Regions from separate parts of the Streptosporangium sp. NPDC006930 genome, predicted to be linked through region 1. Evidence: riboswitches for the same ligand, from Rfam matches in the RefSeq annotation. Region 1 holds a riboswitch; the other holds the start of a gene.
What was found. A riboswitch is a leader RNA that binds a small molecule or an ion and turns the genes downstream of it on or off. The one in region 1 is predicted to bind glycine.

Region 1 (9,245 bases):
GAACGCGAGCGCGATCAACGTGCTCGACCTGGAGGCGTCCCCGCTCCCGGTGGCCCGCTTCCACACCGCCCGGGAGAACGCCGTCGGCGGCATCGCGCTGCGCACCACCCCCGGCGACCCGCAGAGCGTCGACATCGTCTTCATGGACGAGCACGGCGCGGACCTGTCCCCGGCGGCCCAGCGCAAGCTGGACCGGGTCTTCTCCCGGCAGGAGTTCCGCCGCGCCTTCCCCGGAGAGATCGCCGAGCTGAGCTTCCCCGCCAGGGCGGTGGAGGACTACACGCACGAGCTGCTGCGCCTGGTCGACATCAGCGGGGTGCGCGACGTCGACATGAAGGTCGTGGTCGACTGCGCGGGAGGCACCTCCTCGCTGGTGCTGCCCAGCCTGCTGGGCCGGGTCGGGGTGGATGTGCTGACCGTCAACAACCGGCTGGACGACGCCTCGCCCACCGAGACCCTCGCCGAGCGCCGCCGTGATCTGCAGCGCCTCTCAGAGCTCGTCAGCTCCTCCAGGGCGGCCTTCGGGGTGCGCTTCGACCCGGTGGGGGAGCGGGTCGCGCTGGTGGACGAGATGGGCCAGCTGATCAGCGAGGAGCGCGCCCTGCTGGTGGTGCTCGACCTGGTCGCCGCCGAGCGGCGCGGAGGCAGGGTGGCGCTGCCGGTCACCACCACCCGGGTGGCGGAGCAGGTCTGCAGGTTCCACGGCGTGCAGGCCGAGTGGACCTCCACCGCGATCGACGCGCTGACCACCGCGGCCAGGGGACCGGAGACGATCTTCGCGGCCGACGGGCGCGGCGGTTTCATCGTGCCCGAGTTCGGGCCCACGGTGGACGGCCTGGCGGTGTTCCTGCGCCTGCTGGGCCTGGTCGCCAGAACCAGGCTCTCGCTCAGCCAGATCGACGCCAGGATCCCCGAGGCCAAGCTGCTGCGCCGGACCGTGCCGACCCCGTGGGCCGCCAAGGGCGCGGTGATGCGCTCGGTGATCGAGGCCGCCGAGCACTACCGCATCGACACCACCGACGGGGTCCGGGTCGTCGCCGAGGACGGCGGCTGGGCCCTGGTGCTGCCCGATCCGACGGAGGCGGTCACCCACCTGTGGGCCGAGGGCTTCGACGTCGACTCCGCGCAGAGCCTGATCGAGCACTGGGCGCGGGTGGTCGAGGATGCCGCGGGCGGCTGAGGGGCCCAGGCGGGGTCCAGACGGGCGCAGGAGGAGGGTCGTGAGCGAGGGCCGTGAGCCGAGCGGAGCGGGGAAAGCCGGGCGGGAAGGGGGGCGGATGAGGGCTCGGGGCCGAGCGGTCGCGACAAAACACAGCGCGGCGCCATGGACCGGAGACAGTGCCCCACTGTAACTTTGTCACCGACCGTACCCGCGGTTCAGCGTCAACCTTGACCTTCGCGCCTCATCACTGTATGTTGCGGCATTCGCAGTCCGAGAAAACACTTGAGAAGCGAAGAAGCGAGGCGCGCATCACTGAGTACCGTTGCCGCGTCTTCGCGGTAGGAGGCCGAGCCGATCGATGCCGAGCGTCTACTGCACGCAGTGCGGTCATGCCAACCCTGAGGATGCCCGTTTCTGTTCACGATGCGGGTCGCCGCTTACCAAAGCCGAGACCGCCGGAGACAGCACATCGACGATCTCCCTCTCCGGGATCGAGGCATACGAGGCGGAGACAGGTGAGACGCTTCTCGCCGAACGGCAGGCCGTCGAGCAGTTGCCCCCGGGCACCGCGTTGCTGGTCGCGATGCGCGGCCCCAACGCCGGCAGCCGGTTCCTGCTCGACAGCGATCTCACCACCGTGGGCCGCCATCCGGAGAGTGACATCTTCCTCGACGACATCACGGTCTCGCGCCGTCACGTGGAGTTCTACCGGCGCGGCGGCGGGGTCTTCACCGTCCGTGACGTCGGCAGCCTCAACGGCACGTACGTGAACCGCGAGCGCATCGAGGAGGTCCCGCTGTACGGCGGGGACGAGGTGCAGATCGGCAAGTTCCGCCTCGTCTTCCTCACCCGCGGCGCCGCTGGAGGATGATGAGCTCGCAGGCCGCTCGTGCGCACATGAGCATCGGGGAGGTGCTCGCCCTCCTGCAGGGCGAGTTCCCCGACGTCAGCATCTCCAAGATTCGTTTCCTGGAGGGCGAGGGGTTGATCGAGCCGGAGCGCAGTCCCTCCGGTTACCGCAAGTTCAGCTACGCCGACGTCGAGCGGCTCCGTTACATCCTCAGCGAGCAGCGTGACCGCTACCTGCCGCTGCGAGTGATCAAGGATCATCTGGAGGCGGCCGATCGCGAGGAGCGCCCGGCCGCCCGGCCGCGCGCCGTCCCCGACGACGCTCCTCCCGAGCTCAGGCTCACCCGCGAGGAGTTGATCTCCGCCGCCGAGCTCGACGAGGAGACCCTCGCCGAGCTTGAGGACTACGGCCTGCTGGCCGCGGTGGCCCGCTACTACGACGCCGAGGCGCTGGCCGTGGCCCGCAGCGTCGGAGCCCTCGCCGCCTTCGGCCTGCGCGCCCGCCACCTGAGGGCGGTCAAGGCCGCGGCCGAGCGCGAGGCGGGTCTGGTGGAGCAGGCCGTCGCCCCTCTGCTGCGCCGTCGCGGGCCGGGCGCGATCGACCAGGCCGACGAGACGGCGAGGGAGATTTCCGGCCTGCTGCTGGAATTGCACGCCTCGCTGCTGCGTTCCGGCGTGCGTGGGGCTCTCGGTCGGTGAGAGCCTGACCAGGCACTCGTACCCCCACGAGTGTTACGTTGAACAAACCGGTCGGAATCCAGCGAAGACGGAGCAGCCCGTGTTGCAGATGGAGGTCGTGGGCGTTCGAGTTGAAATGCCCTCCAACCAGCCGATCGTCTTGTTGAAAGAGACACATGGGGAGCGTTACCTACCTATCTGGATCGGCATGACAGAAGCCACGGCGATCGCCATGGCCCAGGCCGAGGAGCCACCACCCCGGCCGCTCACTCATGACCTGTTCCGTGACGTGCTCGAAGGGCTCGGAGTCCGGCTGAGCACGGTCAACATCGTCGCCCTGCGCGACGGCATCTTCTTCGCCGATCTCGTGTTCTCCAACGGGGTGGAGGTGAGCGCGCGTCCCTCGGACTCGATCGCCTTGGCACTTCGCACCGGTGCACGTATCTTCGCGAGTGAGGATGTGGTCCGGGAGGCGGGGGTGATCATCCCCGACGACCAGGAGGACGAGGTGGAGAAGTTCAGGGAGTTCCTTGACACGATCACGCCCGAGGACTTCGGCCGCGCGGGGTAGGAATTTCGGTGCATTTACGCTTCACGACGCGCCGAGTGAGGTCGTTGACTGGACTTGGCCCCAGTCCTACGGTGCATGTGAACCCTGCGGCCGTGCGTAAACCCCCAGATCAGGCCGTGGGATGAGAGAAAGCCGGAGGTCCGCGTGGCGGTCAGCAGCGGCGAGGGTAGAAACGCCGATCAGGATGACCCGAAACGACGCCAGTCGGCACGTCAGCGCGCGGGTGAAGAGGGTCTGCTGTTCGACGGGCAACCGGTGAAGGTGCCCGCCGACATCGGCTACAGGGGCCCGACGGCCTGTTCCGCGGCCGGTATCACCTACCGGCAACTCGACTACTGGGCGCGCACCGGCCTCGTCGAGCCCACTGTGAGAGCCGCCCACGGATCCGGCTCCCAACGCCTTTACGGCTTTCGCGACATCCTGGTCCTCAAGGTCGTCAAACGGCTCCTCGACACCGGAGTCTCCCTCCAGCAGATCCGCATCGCCGTGCAGCACCTGCGCGACCGGGGCGTCAACGACCTGGCCGGGATCACCCTGATGAGCGACGGGGTGAGCGTCTACGAGTGCACCTCGCCCGACGAGGTGATCGACCTCCTCCAGGGCGGCCAGGGAGTCTTCGGCATAGCACTGGGACGGGTGTGGCAGGAGGTGGAGGGCTCCCTCGCGGATCTGCCCGGCGAACGTGCGGAGTCGAGCGAGGGCCCTTTAGGCGATCATCAGGCCGATGAGCTGGCCCGCCGTCGCAGAGCACGACGAACCGGGTAAACTCGGACTCGCTGCTGACCCTGTGCGGGAGAGACCCCGACAGTGAGCGGGGCGCCGAAGGAGCAACCTCCCCAGAATCTCTCAGGCACCCGGTACCGCACGGACGAGGCAACTCTGGAAAGCAGGCGCGCCGGCCAGGTGCGCCTCACCGACGGTGCAAGCCTCCCGCCACGGGTAGGTGAAGCTCTCAGGTCACGACGCGTGAGACGGTCGTGATGACAGAGGGGGAGACCAGGCATACGCCCGCGCCCAGCGCCGGTCTCCACCCCGTCCCGGGAGGCTTCACAATGACCGACCTGTCATCGCTCAGCGAACTCGGCTCCCTGCCGTTCTCCACCCGCCACATAGGGCCGGACGACGCCGGCCAGACCCGCATGCTGGAGGCGGTCGGATTCGCCTCGGTAGCCGACCTGGTCGCGGTGGCCGTGCCCGAGGCGATCCGCTCCGCGGGACGGCTGAGCCTGCCCCCGGCGGCAGGGGAGTCCGAGGCCCTCGCGGAGCTGCGAGTCCTCGCCGGGCGCAACACCGTGCTCACCTCGATGATCGGCCTGGGCTACCACGACACGATCACTCCGGGCGTCATCCGCCGCAACCTCCTGGAGAACCCCGGCTGGTACACCGCGTACACGCCCTACCAGCCGGAGATCTCCCAGGGCCGTCTGGAGGCCCTGATCAACTTCCAGACCGTCGTCTCCGACCTGACCGCCCTCGACGTCGCCGGGGCCTCCCTGCTCGACGAGGCCACCGCCGCCGCCGAGGCGATGACCCTGGCCCGCCGCGCCGGCCGCGGCCCCTCGAAGGTGTTCGTGGTCGACGCCGACGCGCTGCCGCAGACCAAGGCGGTGCTGCGCACCCGCGCCGAGCCGCTCGGCATCGAGCTGGTCGAGAGCGACTTCACCGCCGAGCTTCCCGAGTGTTTCGGGGTACTCGTGCAGTATCCCGGCGCCAGCGGCAGGGTCCGCGACTTCCGCGCCATCGCCGACGCCGCCCACGCGCGCGGCGCCCAGGTGGTCGCCGCCGCCGACCTGCTCGCCCTCACCCTCCTGGCCGCGCCCGGCGAGCTCGGCGCCGACATCGCCGTCGGATCCTCGCAACGCTTCGGCGTCCCCCTCGGCTTCGGCGGCCCCCACGCCGCCTACATGGCGGTCCGCGACGGTCTCCAGCGCCAGTTGCCCGGCCGCCTGGTGGGGGTCTCCCAGGACGCCGACAAGCGTCCCGCGTACCGGCTCGCCCTCCAGACCCGCGAGCAGCACATCCGCCGCGAGAAGGCCACCAGCAACATCTGCACCGCGCAGGTGCTGCTCGCCGTGATCGCCGGCATGTACGCCGTCTACCACGGCCCCGAGGGCCTGCGCAGAATCGGCCGGCGCACCCACAGGTACGCCGTCGTGCTCGCCGAGGGCCTGCGCCAGGGCGGTGTCGAGGTCGTGCACGACACCTTCTTCGACACCGTGCTCGCCAGGGTGCCCGGCCGCGCCGAGGAGATCGTCGCCACGGCCCGCGAGAACGGCGTCAACCTGCGCCTGGTCGACGCCGACCACGTGGGCGTCACCTGCGACGAGAGGACCGAGCCGCTCCACCTGGAGCAGGTCCTGGCCGCCTTCGAGATCAGCGGCGCCGTGCTGGCCGACCTCGACGCCGCCGCCCACGACGCGCTGCCCGCCGCGCTGGCGCGGGTCAGCGACTACCTGACCCACCCGGTCTTCCACAGCCACCGTTCCGAGACGGCCATGCTGCGCTACCTGCGAAGGCTCCAGGACAAGGACATCGCGCTCGACCGGTCGATGATCCCGCTGGGCTCCTGCACCATGAAGCTCAACGCGACCACCGAGATGGAGCCGATCACCTGGCCGGAGTTCGCCGGGCTGCACCCGTACGCGCCCGAGGACCAGGCCGCGGGCTACATCGAGCTGATCGGGGAGCTGGAGCGCTGGCTCGCCGAGGTCACCGGCTACGACGCCGTGTCGCTTCAGCCGAACGCCGGCTCGCAAGGGGAGTTCGCAGGGCTGCTGGCGATCCGCGCCTACCACACCGCGCGCGGAGAGTCGGGCCGCGACGTCTGCCTGATCCCCTCGTCCGCGCACGGCACCAACGCCGCGAGCGCCGTCATGGCGGGCATGCGCGTGGCCGTGGTCGCCTGCGACGACAAGGGCAACGTCGACCTCGGCGACCTCGTCGCGAAGATCGACAAGCACCGCGGGCAACTCGCCGCGATCATGGTGACCTACCCGTCCACGCACGGCGTGTACGAGGAGACGATCGTCCGGATCTGCGAGCTGGTGCACGAGGCCGGCGGGCAGGTCTACGTCGACGGCGCCAACCTCAACGCGCTGGTCGGCCTGGCCAGGCCGGGGGAGTTCGGGGCGGACGTCTCCCACCTCAACCTGCACAAGACCTTCTGCATCCCGCACGGCGGCGGCGGCCCCGGCGTCGGCCCGGTCGCGGTCCGCGCCCACCTGGCCGACTATCTGCCCGGCCATCCGCTGCGTGAGGGTACGGCGGTCGGCCCGGTCTCGGCCGCGCCGTACGGCTCGGCGGGCATCCTGCCCATCTCCTGGGCCTACATCCGGATGATGGGCGCCGACGGCCTGAAGGCGGCGACCGAGCAGGCCATCCTGTCGGCCAACTACCTGGCCCGCAGGCTCAGCCCCCACTACCCGGTTCTCTACACCGGCCGCGGCGGTCTCGTCGCCCACGAGTGCATCGTCGACCTGCGCCAGATCACCAAGGAGACCGGGGTGACGGTCGACGACGTGGCCAAGCGCCTCATCGACTACGGCTTCCACGCCCCGACCATGTCCTTCCCCGTGGCGGGAACGCTGATGATCGAGCCGACCGAGAGCGAGGACCTGGCCGAACTCGACCGGTTCTGCGAGGCGATGATCTCGATCCGCGAGGAGATCGCGAAGGTCGCCTCCGGCGCGTACGACAGGACCGACAACCCGCTGCGCAACGCCCCGCACACGGCCGACAGCCTCGTCGTCGACGAGTGGGCCCACCCCTACAGCCGCACCGAGGCGGCCTACCCGCTGCCGTCGGTGCGCGAGGGCAAGTACTGGTCGCCGGTCCGCCGCATCGACCAGGCCTACGGCGACCGTAACCTGGTCTGCTCCTGCCCTCCCCTGGAGGCGTACGAGGACTGATCCCGCCGACCTCGGCGAGAGCCGGGAAACCCGCGCGAACCGTGATATCCGCCGGGAATGCGGGGGGACGGACGAGGCCCCGAGTCGTTAGGCTCGGGGCGTCTCCGTATCCGGAAGGATCATGATGCCTGAGGTGGACACCCGTCCCTTGGACACCGCGCGAAGACTGGCCGAGTCGGGCGATCTCGACGGCGCCGCCACGATCTTCGCTGAGCTGGTCGCCGATCCCGACGACCCCGACAGGGCCCAGGCGGCGGTGGGGCTCGCGGTGGTGCTGGAGGAGAGCGGAGACGTGCAGGGCTCCCGCGCGGCCGCGCGCACCGCGCTGGCGACCGGGCACCCGGAGTTCGCCGCCCAGGCCGCCTGCCTGCTCGCGGGGAGCTTCGAGAGGGAGGACCTGGCGGAGCAGGCCCGCGCCGCCTGGCAGGCCGCGCTGGGTGTCGGCCACCCCGCCTACGTCCCGCTGGCGCACATGGCCCTCGCGCGGCTCGCCACGGGTGAGGAGGAGGCCGAGCGGTCGCTTCGCGAGGCGCTCGCCACCCGTGACCCGGAGATCGCTCCTCGGGCCGCTCAGCGGCTGGCGGAGGTGTTCCTCGAGGAGGGCGAGCCGACCGAGGCCGCGCAGGTGCTCCTGGAGGCGCTCTCGGTGCCGGAGGCGGCCGAGGTGCCGAGGCTGCGGGTGATGCTCGGCATCGCTCATCTGGAGATGGCCTGCGCCGAGTTCTCCGGTGCGATCGAGGAGGGCGGAGACGTGGAGACCGGTGCGCTGGCCATCGAGCTCCTGGCGCGCACCCTTCCGCTCAGGGGGCGCGACGAGGACGCCGAGCGGGTGTGGCGCTACGGTCTGGACAGCGCCGACGAGGACCTCGCCGGTGAGGTCCGCCTGCGCCTCGACCGGGATCTCTGAGGTCCGGCGACCTCGGGGACCGTGAGGGAGCGGCGGTCGCTCCGGGGGCGGACGTCGGGCCGATGAGGCTCGGCCGGACGCTGTCCGGGAGCGGCGGGTGCCCCGGAGGCGGATCCGCGGGGAGGCGCCTCTCCGTCCCCGCGGCCCCCTCACCCTCAGTCGCGCTCCCGCCAGCGGCTCAGGGCGTGGGCGAAGTTGATCGCGACGATTCCGCCCCAGGCGAGCAGTAGTCCGGCGGTGCCGGCGTTCTGCGCGGCGATGGCGGTGAGCGGGATCCCGATGCCCATCGAACCGAGGGCGATCGGGATCGAGGAGTTCGTGTTCTTGCGCGGTTTGGCCGTCGGCGCCCCGGAGGCGTGCAACTCGGCGCGCACCCGGTGGGCGATGGTCGCGTCGAGACGTGACACGAACGAGTCGACGAGCGCGGCCTCGTACTCCGGGCCGAGGTCGCGTCGGGCCTCGATGGTGGCGCGCATGTCCTGGCGGATATCTTGGTAGTCCTGCACGCTTCGATTGTTCCCTCGCCCCCGGCCGCCGGGCATCAGTCGTTAGGACGAGATTCGTGTCCACCTTCGAGTCCACCCCCCTCGCGCAGACGTCCGCCCCGCAGACCACTCCGGGATCCCGGCTTGCGGTGGGCACGGCCGGGCCCCTGGAGATCGTGACCCCGCACGGCCCGGCCCTCGTGGAGATCGACGAGGTGGCCGCCCCGCGCTTCCTGCTGGTGCTCACCCACGGCTCGGCCGGGGGAGTGGACGCCCCCGACCTGCTGGCCGTGCGGGACGCCGTGACGGCGATCGGCGGGACGGTCGCGCGGGTGCTACAGCCGTTCCGCGTGCGCGGGGCCCGGGCGCCGGGGTCGGCGGTCAAGCAGGACGAGGCGTGGGAGAGGCTGGTGGCGGGGTTGCGCGGGCGCTATCCGGGGCTGCCGCTGGCGCAGGGCGGGCGGAGCAACGGGGCGAGGGTCGCGTGCCGTACGGCCGAGCGGGTCGGTGCCCACGCGGTCGTCGCGCTGGCGTTCCCCCTGCACCCGCCGAGGAAGCCGGAGCGGTCACGCGCGGGGGAGCTGCGTGCGGCGGGTGTGGACGTGCTGGTGGTGAGCGGAGACCGTGACCCGTTCGGCGTGCCCGAGGCGGCGGACGCCGCGCGCCTGGTGGTGCTGCCGGGAGA
Region 2 (9,245 bases), on a different contig from region 1:
GCACCGGTGCCGCGGGGAACACCGCGGGCTTGGGAGGCAAGGCGGGGGCCGAGCGGTTCCAGGACGTCCGGCGCAGGTCGGTGCGGATGCTCAGGCCGGGCAGGACCCTCGCGGGTGTCCCCACGGCGCTGACGGTGTTCGCCGTGCTGGCGGCCTCGGCCTCGGTGACGGTGGGCCTGCTCATGGACTCTCCGTTCGCGCGGGTGCCCTACCGGCGGCTCGTCAAGGGCGTCGGCGCGTGGAACTGGTCGGATCCCGCCGTGTTCGCCGCCTCGACGCTCGCCGTCGCGGTGGGCCTGGTGATGCTCGCGCTCGCCGCGCTGCCGGGGCGGTCCCGGCTGGTGCCGCTGGAGGCGGGAGACCCGCACATGGTGATCGGCATCACCAGGTCCGGACTCCGCCGCACGCTGCGGGAGGCCGCCGAGTCGGTGGAGGAGGTGAACGGGGCACGGGTCCGGCTCACGTCGCGGATCGTCGAGGTCACCGTGTTCACCGACGCCGAGCGGACCGGCCCCGTGCTGCGCCGGGTGGGTGCGGCGGTGGGCGACCGGCTCGCGGGTCTGGGCGCGATGTGCGCGGGAGAGGTCGTCGTACGGCTGCGCAGGAAGGGGGCCTGATGAGGCCCTACCCGGGCAACCGGATCGGCCTGGCCGTCACGGGGACGGTGCTGGTGTGCGCCGGGCTCTACGCCTCCCTGAGGGGACGCGGTGACCTGCCGGGACAGGCGCCCGATGCCAGGCTCGTGCCCCGAGGGTTCCCCCGGTGGCTGGCCGCGCATCCGTTGCCGGGCTGGCTGGTCGCGCTGCTGCTGGTGGCGCTCGCTCTCCTGGCGCTGCGGTGGCTGCTACACGCCCTGGGATGGGGACGGTGGGGCAGACGGACCGGGACGGGGACCGCCATGCTTGGAGTCGCTCTTAAAGAAGTCGAAGGGCTCACTCGTGTCCGCGTCAGGTACGTACGGCACGAGCGGTTGCGCATCGGGGTGGGCTGCGCGCCCTCGACCGATGTCGGCAAGCTCGTGTCCCGGCTGAACAGAGACGCGGTGGGGAAGGTCAGACGGGCGCTCGGGGAGGTAGAACTCGGCGTGGTGGTTCGCCTTCACGTTCGCCGCCGCTGACCCTCCGTACTCCGGCGGGTCCGCCGCCCCTCCGTACGCCGACCGTTCGCTCGTCGCCCCGTACGCCGGTCGTTCGCCCGTCGCCCCGTAGGCCGGGCGCTCACCCGTTCCTCCGTACACCATCCGGTCCGCCGCGTTTCCGTACGCGGGTGTCTCGCCCGTCGTGCCGTACACCGGCCGGTCCGCCGCCTCGCCGTACGAGGTCCTCACGGACGTGCTCTCCTTGTGAGCCCGCCCGCCGTACGACCTGTGCGCCGTCTCGTCGAAGGGGCTCGCGTACACCGGTCGCTCGGCCGTCGCGCCGTGCGAGGGGTCCTCGTCGCCGGGGCCCTCGCCCGGAGGTTCCTCGTCCGTGCTCCCCACCGGAACCTCGGGCGCGTTCTCCTCGTGCTTCTCGTGCCTGGCGCCGAAGGCGAGTCCGGCGGCCAGGCAGAGCAGCGGGAGGGCGGGGACGACGTAGCGGTGGTCGAAGGCCGCGATGAAGGGCGGCAGGATCAGCAGTATCGTCCCCGCGGCCCAGGGCAGCAGTACCGCGCCGCCGAACCTCCGCAGCCGCATCAGCACGCCGACCAGGCCGACCAACATGATCACCGCGAGGTACGGGCCCCGCACGAAGCCGTACTCCTGGTACTCGCGCAGCAGGCCCGCGTAGGGCTCGGCCATCACCGGCGCTCCCGACGAGCCCTGGTAGGCCACGGTCAGCTGCTCGGCGGTCTTGCCCTGCGAGGCGGCACTGGAGGTGAAGGGCCGCACGGTGTCGGGGAAGACGTAGGCGCTCTGTGGGCCGGGAGCCGGGTAGACGCGCCGGGTCCAGTCGAAGATGTGGGCCGCGTCCTCCAGGCCCACCCGGAGGAAGTCGAGCGGCTGGGCCATGATCGCCTGGGTGGCGAAGGCGCCCGCGAGGGCGTCGCGCTCGGCCCAGCTGCCCTTGACCTTGTTCAGCGGCGACTCGCCGTCCCAGATGTAGACGGGCGGCGCCGCGCGCTGCCGGTACGGCTCGACGGGGCACAGGGCCGCCTCGGGGCCGGCCGGCTGGATTCTGGCGCAGTCGGCGAAGGTCATCGTCCGGGCCCAGAGGAAGGTGTTTGCCCTGGTCAGTCCGAAACTGCCGTGCTCGGCCCTGAACCAGGCCGCGTACGAGCCCAGGCCGATCGCGGCGGCCAGCGTCGCGGAGAGGACCGCCCGCCACCCGGCCCGGCGGATCACCATGCAGACCAGCGCCACGGCGATGAGCGGCAGCCCGATCGTGCGGGTGACGGTCGCCGCGGCGAGCAGAGCCCCGGCCAGCGCGGCGACCCACGCCGCGGGGCGTCGCCGCCACAGCAGCAGCGTGACCGCGAGCACCGCGAGGAACTGGAAGAGCAGGTCCGCCATGACGAGGTGTTCGAGCTGGATCTGGTAGGCGTCGAGCAGTACCGGCAGCGTGGCGAGCGTCGCGCCCCACCCCGGCAGCCCGCCCAGCCTGCGCAGCAGCAGGTAGACGCAGACGGCCACGACCAGTCCGAGCAGGTGTTGCACCGCGACCACCGCGGGGATGCTGGACAGCGGCTTGAGGATCCACAGGAACAGCGAGTAACCCGCGGGACGGGACTCCAAAGGGCGAGGGTCGAGCCCGGCGTTCAGGTAGACGAAGGAGTCGGCCCAGAACCACAGGGCGGGCCGGTAGCCGAGCATGGCGAGGACCCGCAGGCCGCCACCCGCAAGGAGGGCGGTGATGAAGAGCCAGTGCGACCTGAGGAAGCGGAGCGTCCGCAGGGAGTGGGAGAGGCGGGCTGGGCGGCGGGAGCGACGGGAGCGGCTTGCCGGGGGCGTTCCCGTTACCACCGCGACCTCCCGAATCCCGCGCATGGCCACCCAGCATAGGCGTGGGATCGGAGGAGGCTGCCCGTGATGCGAAATTTGGTAGCGATTGCCCGCTGTCAGCACTCGATGACGTTCACCGCGAGCCCGCCCCGGCTGGTCTCCTTGTACTTGTCGAGCATGTCGCGGCCGGTGTCGCGCATCGTCTTGATGGCCTTGTCCAGTGAGACGAAGTGGCGGCCGTCGCCGCGCATCGCGATCCTGGCGGCGGCGATGGCCTTGATCGAGGCGACCGCGTTGCGTTCGATGCACGGGATCTGCACCAGACCACCGATCGGGTCGCAGGTGAGCCCCAGGTTGTGCTCGATGCCGATCTCGGCGGCGTTCTCGACCTGCTCGGGGGTTCCGCCCATCACCTCGGTGAGCCCGGCGGCGGCCATCGAGCAGGCCGAGCCGACCTCACCCTGACAGCCGACCTCGGCGCCGGAGATGGAGGCGTTCTCCTTGAACAGCACGCCGATCGCCCCGGCGGTCAGCAGGAAGCGGATCACGCCCTCGTCGTCGGCGTCCTTCGTGAAGCGGTCGTAGTAGGTGAGCACGGCCGGGATGATGCCCGCGGCGCCGTTGGTGGGCGCGGTGACGATCCGGCCGCCGGCGGCGTTCTCCTCGTTGACCGCGAGGGCGAAGAGAGAGACCCAGTCCATCGTCTGCAGCGAGTCCTTCTCTCCCGGCTCGCTCCGCAGCTGCCGGTGGAGCTGGTGGGCGCGGCGGCGGACCTTCAGGCCGCCGGGCAGCACGCCCTCCTTGCCGATGCCGCGCCGCACGCACTCGCTCATGACCTGCCACAGGACGAGCAGTTGGTCGCGGACCTCGGCCTCGGTGCGGCCGAACGCCTGCTCGTTCTCCAGCATCAGCCCGGAGATGGACAGGCCGGTCTCCGCGCACTGGGCGAGCAGCTCGGCGGCCGTGGTGAAGGGGTACGGCAGGACGGTGTCGTCGGCTTTGATCCGGTCGGCGCCGGTGGCGTTCTCGTCGACGACGAAGCCGCCGCCGACCGAGTAGTAGACCTTCTCGCGGATCGTCTCGCCGGACTCGGACAGGGCGGTGAAGCGCATGCCGTTGGGGTGGCCGGGGAGCGAGATCTTGCGTTCGAAGACGAGGTCCTCGCCGATGACGAAGGGGATCTCGCGCGATCCGTACAGGGAGATGGTGCCCGACTCGCGCATGGCGGCGAGCCGGCCCTCGACCGCGTCGACGTCGACGAGCTCGGGTTTCTCGCCGGACAGGCCGAGCAGCACGGCCTTGTCGCTGCCGTGGCCCTTGCCGGTCAGGCCCAGCGAGCCGTACAGGACGGCGCTCACCCGGGCTGTCTTCTCCAGGAGCCCGTCCTGGTGGAGGCCGCGGGCGAACTTGTGGGCGGCGGCCATCGGGCCGCCGGTGTGCGAGCTGGACGGGCCGATTCCGATCTTGAAGAGATCGAAGACGCTGATCGTCATCTGAATCCTTCCAGCGTGGACGGCCACGCGCGCCCTCCGACGCGCGTGACCGTGACGCGAGCGGGGAAAGGCTTAGGACTCACCTGAGGTGAGCGCGGCGTACTCTTCGGGCGACAGCAGGTCGTCGGCGGAGCCCTCAAGACGTACGCGGAACAGCCAGCCCTCACCGTAGGAGTCGCTGTTAACAAGCGAGGGGTCGTCCACGACGGCCTGGTTGACCTCCACGATCTCGCCGTTGACCGGCGCGAAGATGTCGCTCACCGACTTGGTCGACTCGACCTCGCCGACGGCGTCACCGGAGGCGACCGTCGCGCCGACCTCGGGCACCTGCACGTAGACCACGTCACCCAGCGCCTCGGCGGCGTAGGCGGTGATGCCCACGGTGAGGGTGAGGCCGTCATCGATGCCGGAGATCCACTCGTGTTCCTTGGTGTAGTGCAGGTCCTCGGGAATGCTGCTCATTTTTTCCTCCTGTAGAAAGGCAGTGCGACGATCTCGACCGGCTCGTGGCTGCCCCTGATGTCGACGGCCAGTCCTGACGACTGGTCGTTGTCCACGTAGGCCATCGCGATGGGCCTGCCCAGTGACTGGGAGGGCGCCCCGCTGGTGACCTCACCGACGACCGCGCCGTCACCGGCGACCACCACCGGATACCCGTGCCGGGGCACCCTGCGGCCGGTCGCGACGAGGCCCACCAGGCGGCGGGACGGCGGGACGTCCTTGAGGGATTCGAGGGCGGCCCGGCCGACGAAGTCGCCCGGTTTGTCAAACCTCACCACACGGCCCAGCCCGGCGTCGAACGGGGTCAGGCCGGCCGACAGCTCGTTGCCGTACAGCGGCATCCCGGCTTCCAGCCGGAGGGTGTCGCGGGCGGACAGGCCCGCGGGGATCAGGCCGTGCGGCGCGCCCGCCTCGGTGAGGGCGGCCCAGAGCGGCTCGGCGTCCTCGGCCGCGACGAACAACTCGAAGCCGTCCTCGCCGGTGTATCCCGTACGGGCGACGAGGGCCTCGCGGCCCGCGACGACGGCGGGCAGGCCGGCGTAGTACCTGAGCCCTTCGAGGTCGGCGTCGGTGAGCGAGCCCAGGATCTCCACGGAGCGCGGCCCCTGGACCGCGACCAGTGCGTACCGGTCGGAGCGGTCCTCCACCGCGGCGTCGAAGCCCTTGGCGCGGCCGGTCAGCTCGGCGGCCACCCGGGGGTAGTTGGAGGCGTTGGCGACGACCATGAACTCGGCGGGGGCGAGCCGGTAGACGATCAGGTCGTCCAGCACGCCTCCCCCGGCGTCAACGATCATCGTGTAGCGGGCGCGGCCGGGTTCCAGCGCGGAGAGGTGGCCGATCAGCGCGTAGTCGAGGGCTTCGGCGGCCTGCGGGCCCGTCACGAAGATCTCACCCATGTGGGAGAGGTCGAACAGGCCGGCCGCCTTGCGGACCGCGTTGTGCTCGGCCGACTCGCTGCCGTAGCGGAGCGGCATCAGCCAGCCCGCGAAGTCGGTCAGCGTCGCGCCGAGGGACTCGTGGACGCCGCGCAGCGGCGTAGGTCGGGACATGTGCGCACCTCAGACAAGGGACAGATGAGAGCATCCTCCCCCTCTGTCGTGGGTGCCTGAGAGTTTCATCCGAGTTTTACCGGACTTTCACCTTCGGCGAGGTCGTGGGACCTGCTTTCCAGAGGGCACCTACCCGCACGGTCCTTTGCCTTGAGAGGTTCGCGGGGAGGGCTTGCTCCTTCAGGGGTCCTGGGCTGGCTGTCAGGACGCTCTCCCGCACGGGTTCACCGGTGTCGCCGCCAGCCTAACCGCCCGCACCGGCCGAGCGAAATCCCCTCACGGCCCCGATCCGTGCCGGTCAGGGGGCGGCGTGCCGTACCAGCGCCTCGAACAGAGCCGACTCGTCGTCGGTCTCGGGGTGCCACTGGACGGCGACGGCGAAGGGGTGGTCGTCCACTTCCACGGCCTCGACCGTGCCGTCCTCGGCGTGGGCGGTCACGGTGAGGCCCTCGGCGAGCCGGTCGAGGGCCTGGTGGTGGTAGTGGGCCACCTCCACGGTCCCGGTCCCGAAGATCTTCGAGGTGTGGCTGCCGGGGGCGAGCCGCACCGGCATCCTGCCGTACCGGCCGGGGGCCGGGGCGTGCCCGGCGTGGCCGACCACGTCGGGCAGGTGCTGGTGGAGGCTGCCGCCCAGCGAGACGTTCAGGATCTGCATGCCCCTGCAGATCCCCAACAACGGCGTGCCCCGCTCCAGAGCCGCCTCGACCAGTCCCAGCTCGGCGTCGTCGCGGAACGGCCTGACGTAGCCGGTCCGCTCGTGCGGCTCCCGCCCGTACCGCTCGGGGCCGACGTCACCGCCACCGGCGAGGATCAGCCCGTCCAGGCGTTCCACCAGCGCCGAGGGGTCGCCGGCGGGGGGCAGGATCACCGGCTGCCCGCCCGCGCGGGCCACGTGGTCGACGTAGTCGTACGGCAGAAGCGCGGTGGTCGTCTCCCAGACGGTGAAGCGCGCGGGCTCGACATAGCAGGTGATGCCGATGACGGGACGGGACATGATCTCCTGTCTTGCTCTTGCCGGAACTCCTGGCTGCCCCCGAAGCCGGGCGGGGGAGCCGCGTCCCCTCCTCGCACGGTATCGACCACGGCGGGCCGACCCGGGAAAGGGCCGGGGACATGCCGGGACGACCCACGGGGGAGAGGGACACGAGGTCTACAGCGGGGTGACGTACGCGCCGGAGATGCCGCCGTCCACCAGGAACTCGGAGCCGGTGATGAAGCTCGCGTCGTCCGAGGCGAGGAACGCCACCGCGGCGGCGATCTCGGACGCCTCGGCGAAGCGGCCCACCGGGATGTGGACGAGGCGGCGCTGCGCCCGCTCGGGGTCCTTGGCGAACAGCTCCTGCAGCAGCGGCGTGTTCACCGGCCCCGGGCACAGCGCGTTCACCCGGATCCCCTCGCGGGCGAACTGCACGCCCAGCTCGCGGGACATGGCGAGCACCCCGCCCTTGGAGGCGGTGTAGGAGATCTGGCTCGTCGCCGACCCCATCACGGCGACGAACGACGCGGTGTTGATGATCGACCCCTTGCCCTGCCGCCGCATGTACGGGATGGCGTGCTTGCAGCACAGGTAGACCGAGGTGAGGTTCACCTCCTGGACCCGGCGCCAGGCGTCGATGCCGGTCTCCAGGATCGAGTCGTCCTCGGGCGGCGAGATGCCCGCGTTGTTGAACGCGATGTCCACGCTGCCGTAGGTGTCGAACGCGGTCTGGAACACGCGGGCGACGTCGTCCTCGTCGGTCACGTCGGCCCGCACGAACAGTCCCCCGACCTCCTCGGCGGCCGCCGAGCCGGTCGTCTCGTCCAGGTCCACGCACACGACGCGGGCGCCTTCGGCGGCGAACCGGCGCGCGGTGGCGAGGCCGATCCCGCTTCCGGCGCCGGTGATGACGGCGACCCTGTCCTGCAAACGGTCCTGCAAACGCAGCATCGCTTCTACTCCTCGGAAATGAAGACGTTCTTGGTCTCGGTGAACGCTGACAGGGCGTCGGGGCCCAGTTCGCGGCCGAGGCCCGACTGCTTGAAACCGCCGAACGGGGTCCAGTAGCGGACGCTCGAATGCGAGTTGACGCTGAGGTTGCCCGCCTCCACCGCCCTGGCCACCCGAAGCGCCCGGCCGACGTCGCGGGTCCAGATGGACCCGCTCAGGCCGTACGGGGTGTCGTTGGCGATCCGTACGGCGTCCGCCTCGTCGTCGAACGGCACCACCGACACCACGGGGCCGAAGATCTCCTCGGTGAACGCCCGGTCGTCGGCCGACCGGGGCGTCAGGACCGTCGGCGGGAACCAGAACCCCGGCCCCGACGGGCACGCGCCCCGCAGGTGGGGCGGCTCGGTGACGAAGGAGGCCACCCGCTCCCTGTGTTCGGCGCTGATCAGCGGGCCCATCTCGGTGGCCTCGTCGCGGGGGTCGCCGACTTGGACGTTCAGCACCGCCTCGCCGAACCGCGCGAGGAACTCGTCGTGGACCGAGCGCTCGACCAGGATCCGGGAGCGCGCACAGCAGTCCTGGCCCGCGTTGTCGAACACCGCGTACGGCGCGGTCGCCGCGGCCTTCTCCAGGTCGGCGTCGGCGAAGACCACGTTGGCGCTCTTGCCGCCCAGCTCCAGGGTGAGCCGCTTGACCTGTCCGGCGCAGGTCGCGGCGATCTGCTTGCCGACCTCGGTCGAGCCGGTGAACACGATCTTCGCCACCCCCGGGTGCTCGACCAACCGGGCACCCGCGACCTCCCCGGCCCCCGGCAGGACCTGCAACACCCCCTCGGGCAGACCGGCGGCCAGCGCCAGCTCGGCCACCCGCAGGGCGGTGAGCGGCGTCCACTCGGCGGGCTTGACGATCACGGTGTTGCCCGCGGCCAGCGCGGGGGCCGCCCCCCAGGTCATGATGACCATCGGGAAGTTCCACGGCACGATCACGCCGACGACGCCGAGTGGCTCCCTGAAGGTGACATCGAGCCCGCCGGGCACCGGGATCTGCAGGCCGTGGTCACGCTCCGGCGCCCCCGCGTAGAAGTCGAGCACGTCGGCGACGTTGCCCGCCTCCCAGCGGGCGTTGCCGATCGTGTGCCCGGCGTTGGCGACCTCCAGCAGGGCGAGTTCCTCGGCGTGCTCGCGCACCAGCGAGGCGAAACGGCGCAGCAGCCGGGCACGGTCCCCCGGTGCGACGTTCCGCCAGTGCGCGAAGGCGCGCCTGGCACGCTCCACGGCCCTGTCGATCTCGGCGGCGTCGGCCATCTCGATCTCGGCGACGGCCTCTTCCGTCGCCGGATTTATGATCTTCACATT

Region 2: linked by a shared signal. The riboswitch ahead of gcvT (glycine cleavage system aminomethyltransferase GcvT) and the one ahead of gcvP (aminomethyl-transferring glycine dehydrogenase) in region 1 are both predicted to bind glycine.

What each region holds. Positions count from the first base shown of each region.
Region 1 covers NZ_JBEYID010000017.1:144,043-153,287, reverse strand. Annotated here, with positions in the region: gene ABZ664_RS27500 (mannose-1-phosphate guanyltransferase) at 1-1,180, shown strand, start outside; gene ABZ664_RS27495 (FHA domain-containing protein) at 1,521-2,033, shown strand; gene ABZ664_RS27490 (MerR family transcriptional regulator) at 2,033-2,710, shown strand; gene ABZ664_RS27485 (bifunctional nuclease family protein) at 2,790-3,260, shown strand; gene ABZ664_RS27480 (MerR family transcriptional regulator) at 3,405-4,025, shown strand; glycine riboswitch at 4,041-4,133, shown strand; gene gcvP (aminomethyl-transferring glycine dehydrogenase) at 4,313-7,168, shown strand; gene ABZ664_RS27470 (tetratricopeptide repeat protein) at 7,293-8,075, shown strand; gene ABZ664_RS27465 (hypothetical protein) at 8,231-8,581, opposite strand; gene ABZ664_RS27460 (alpha/beta family hydrolase) at 8,728-9,245, shown strand, end outside.
Region 2 covers NZ_JBEYID010000003.1:399,104-408,348, forward strand. Annotated here, with positions in the region: gene ABZ664_RS08185 (DUF6286 domain-containing protein) at 1-617, shown strand, start outside; gene ABZ664_RS08190 (hypothetical protein) at 845-2,965, opposite strand; gene ABZ664_RS08195 (L-serine ammonia-lyase) at 3,037-4,413, opposite strand; gene gcvH (glycine cleavage system protein GcvH) at 4,486-4,875, opposite strand; gene gcvT (glycine cleavage system aminomethyltransferase GcvT) at 4,872-5,963, opposite strand; glycine riboswitch at 5,997-6,091, opposite strand; glycine riboswitch at 6,092-6,190, opposite strand; gene ABZ664_RS08210 (gamma-glutamyl-gamma-aminobutyrate hydrolase family protein) at 6,262-6,957, opposite strand; gene ABZ664_RS08215 (3-oxoacyl-ACP reductase) at 7,114-7,881, opposite strand; gene ABZ664_RS08220 (aldehyde dehydrogenase family protein) at 7,896-9,242, opposite strand; gene ABZ664_RS08225 (glutamine synthetase family protein) at 9,245-9,245, opposite strand, start outside.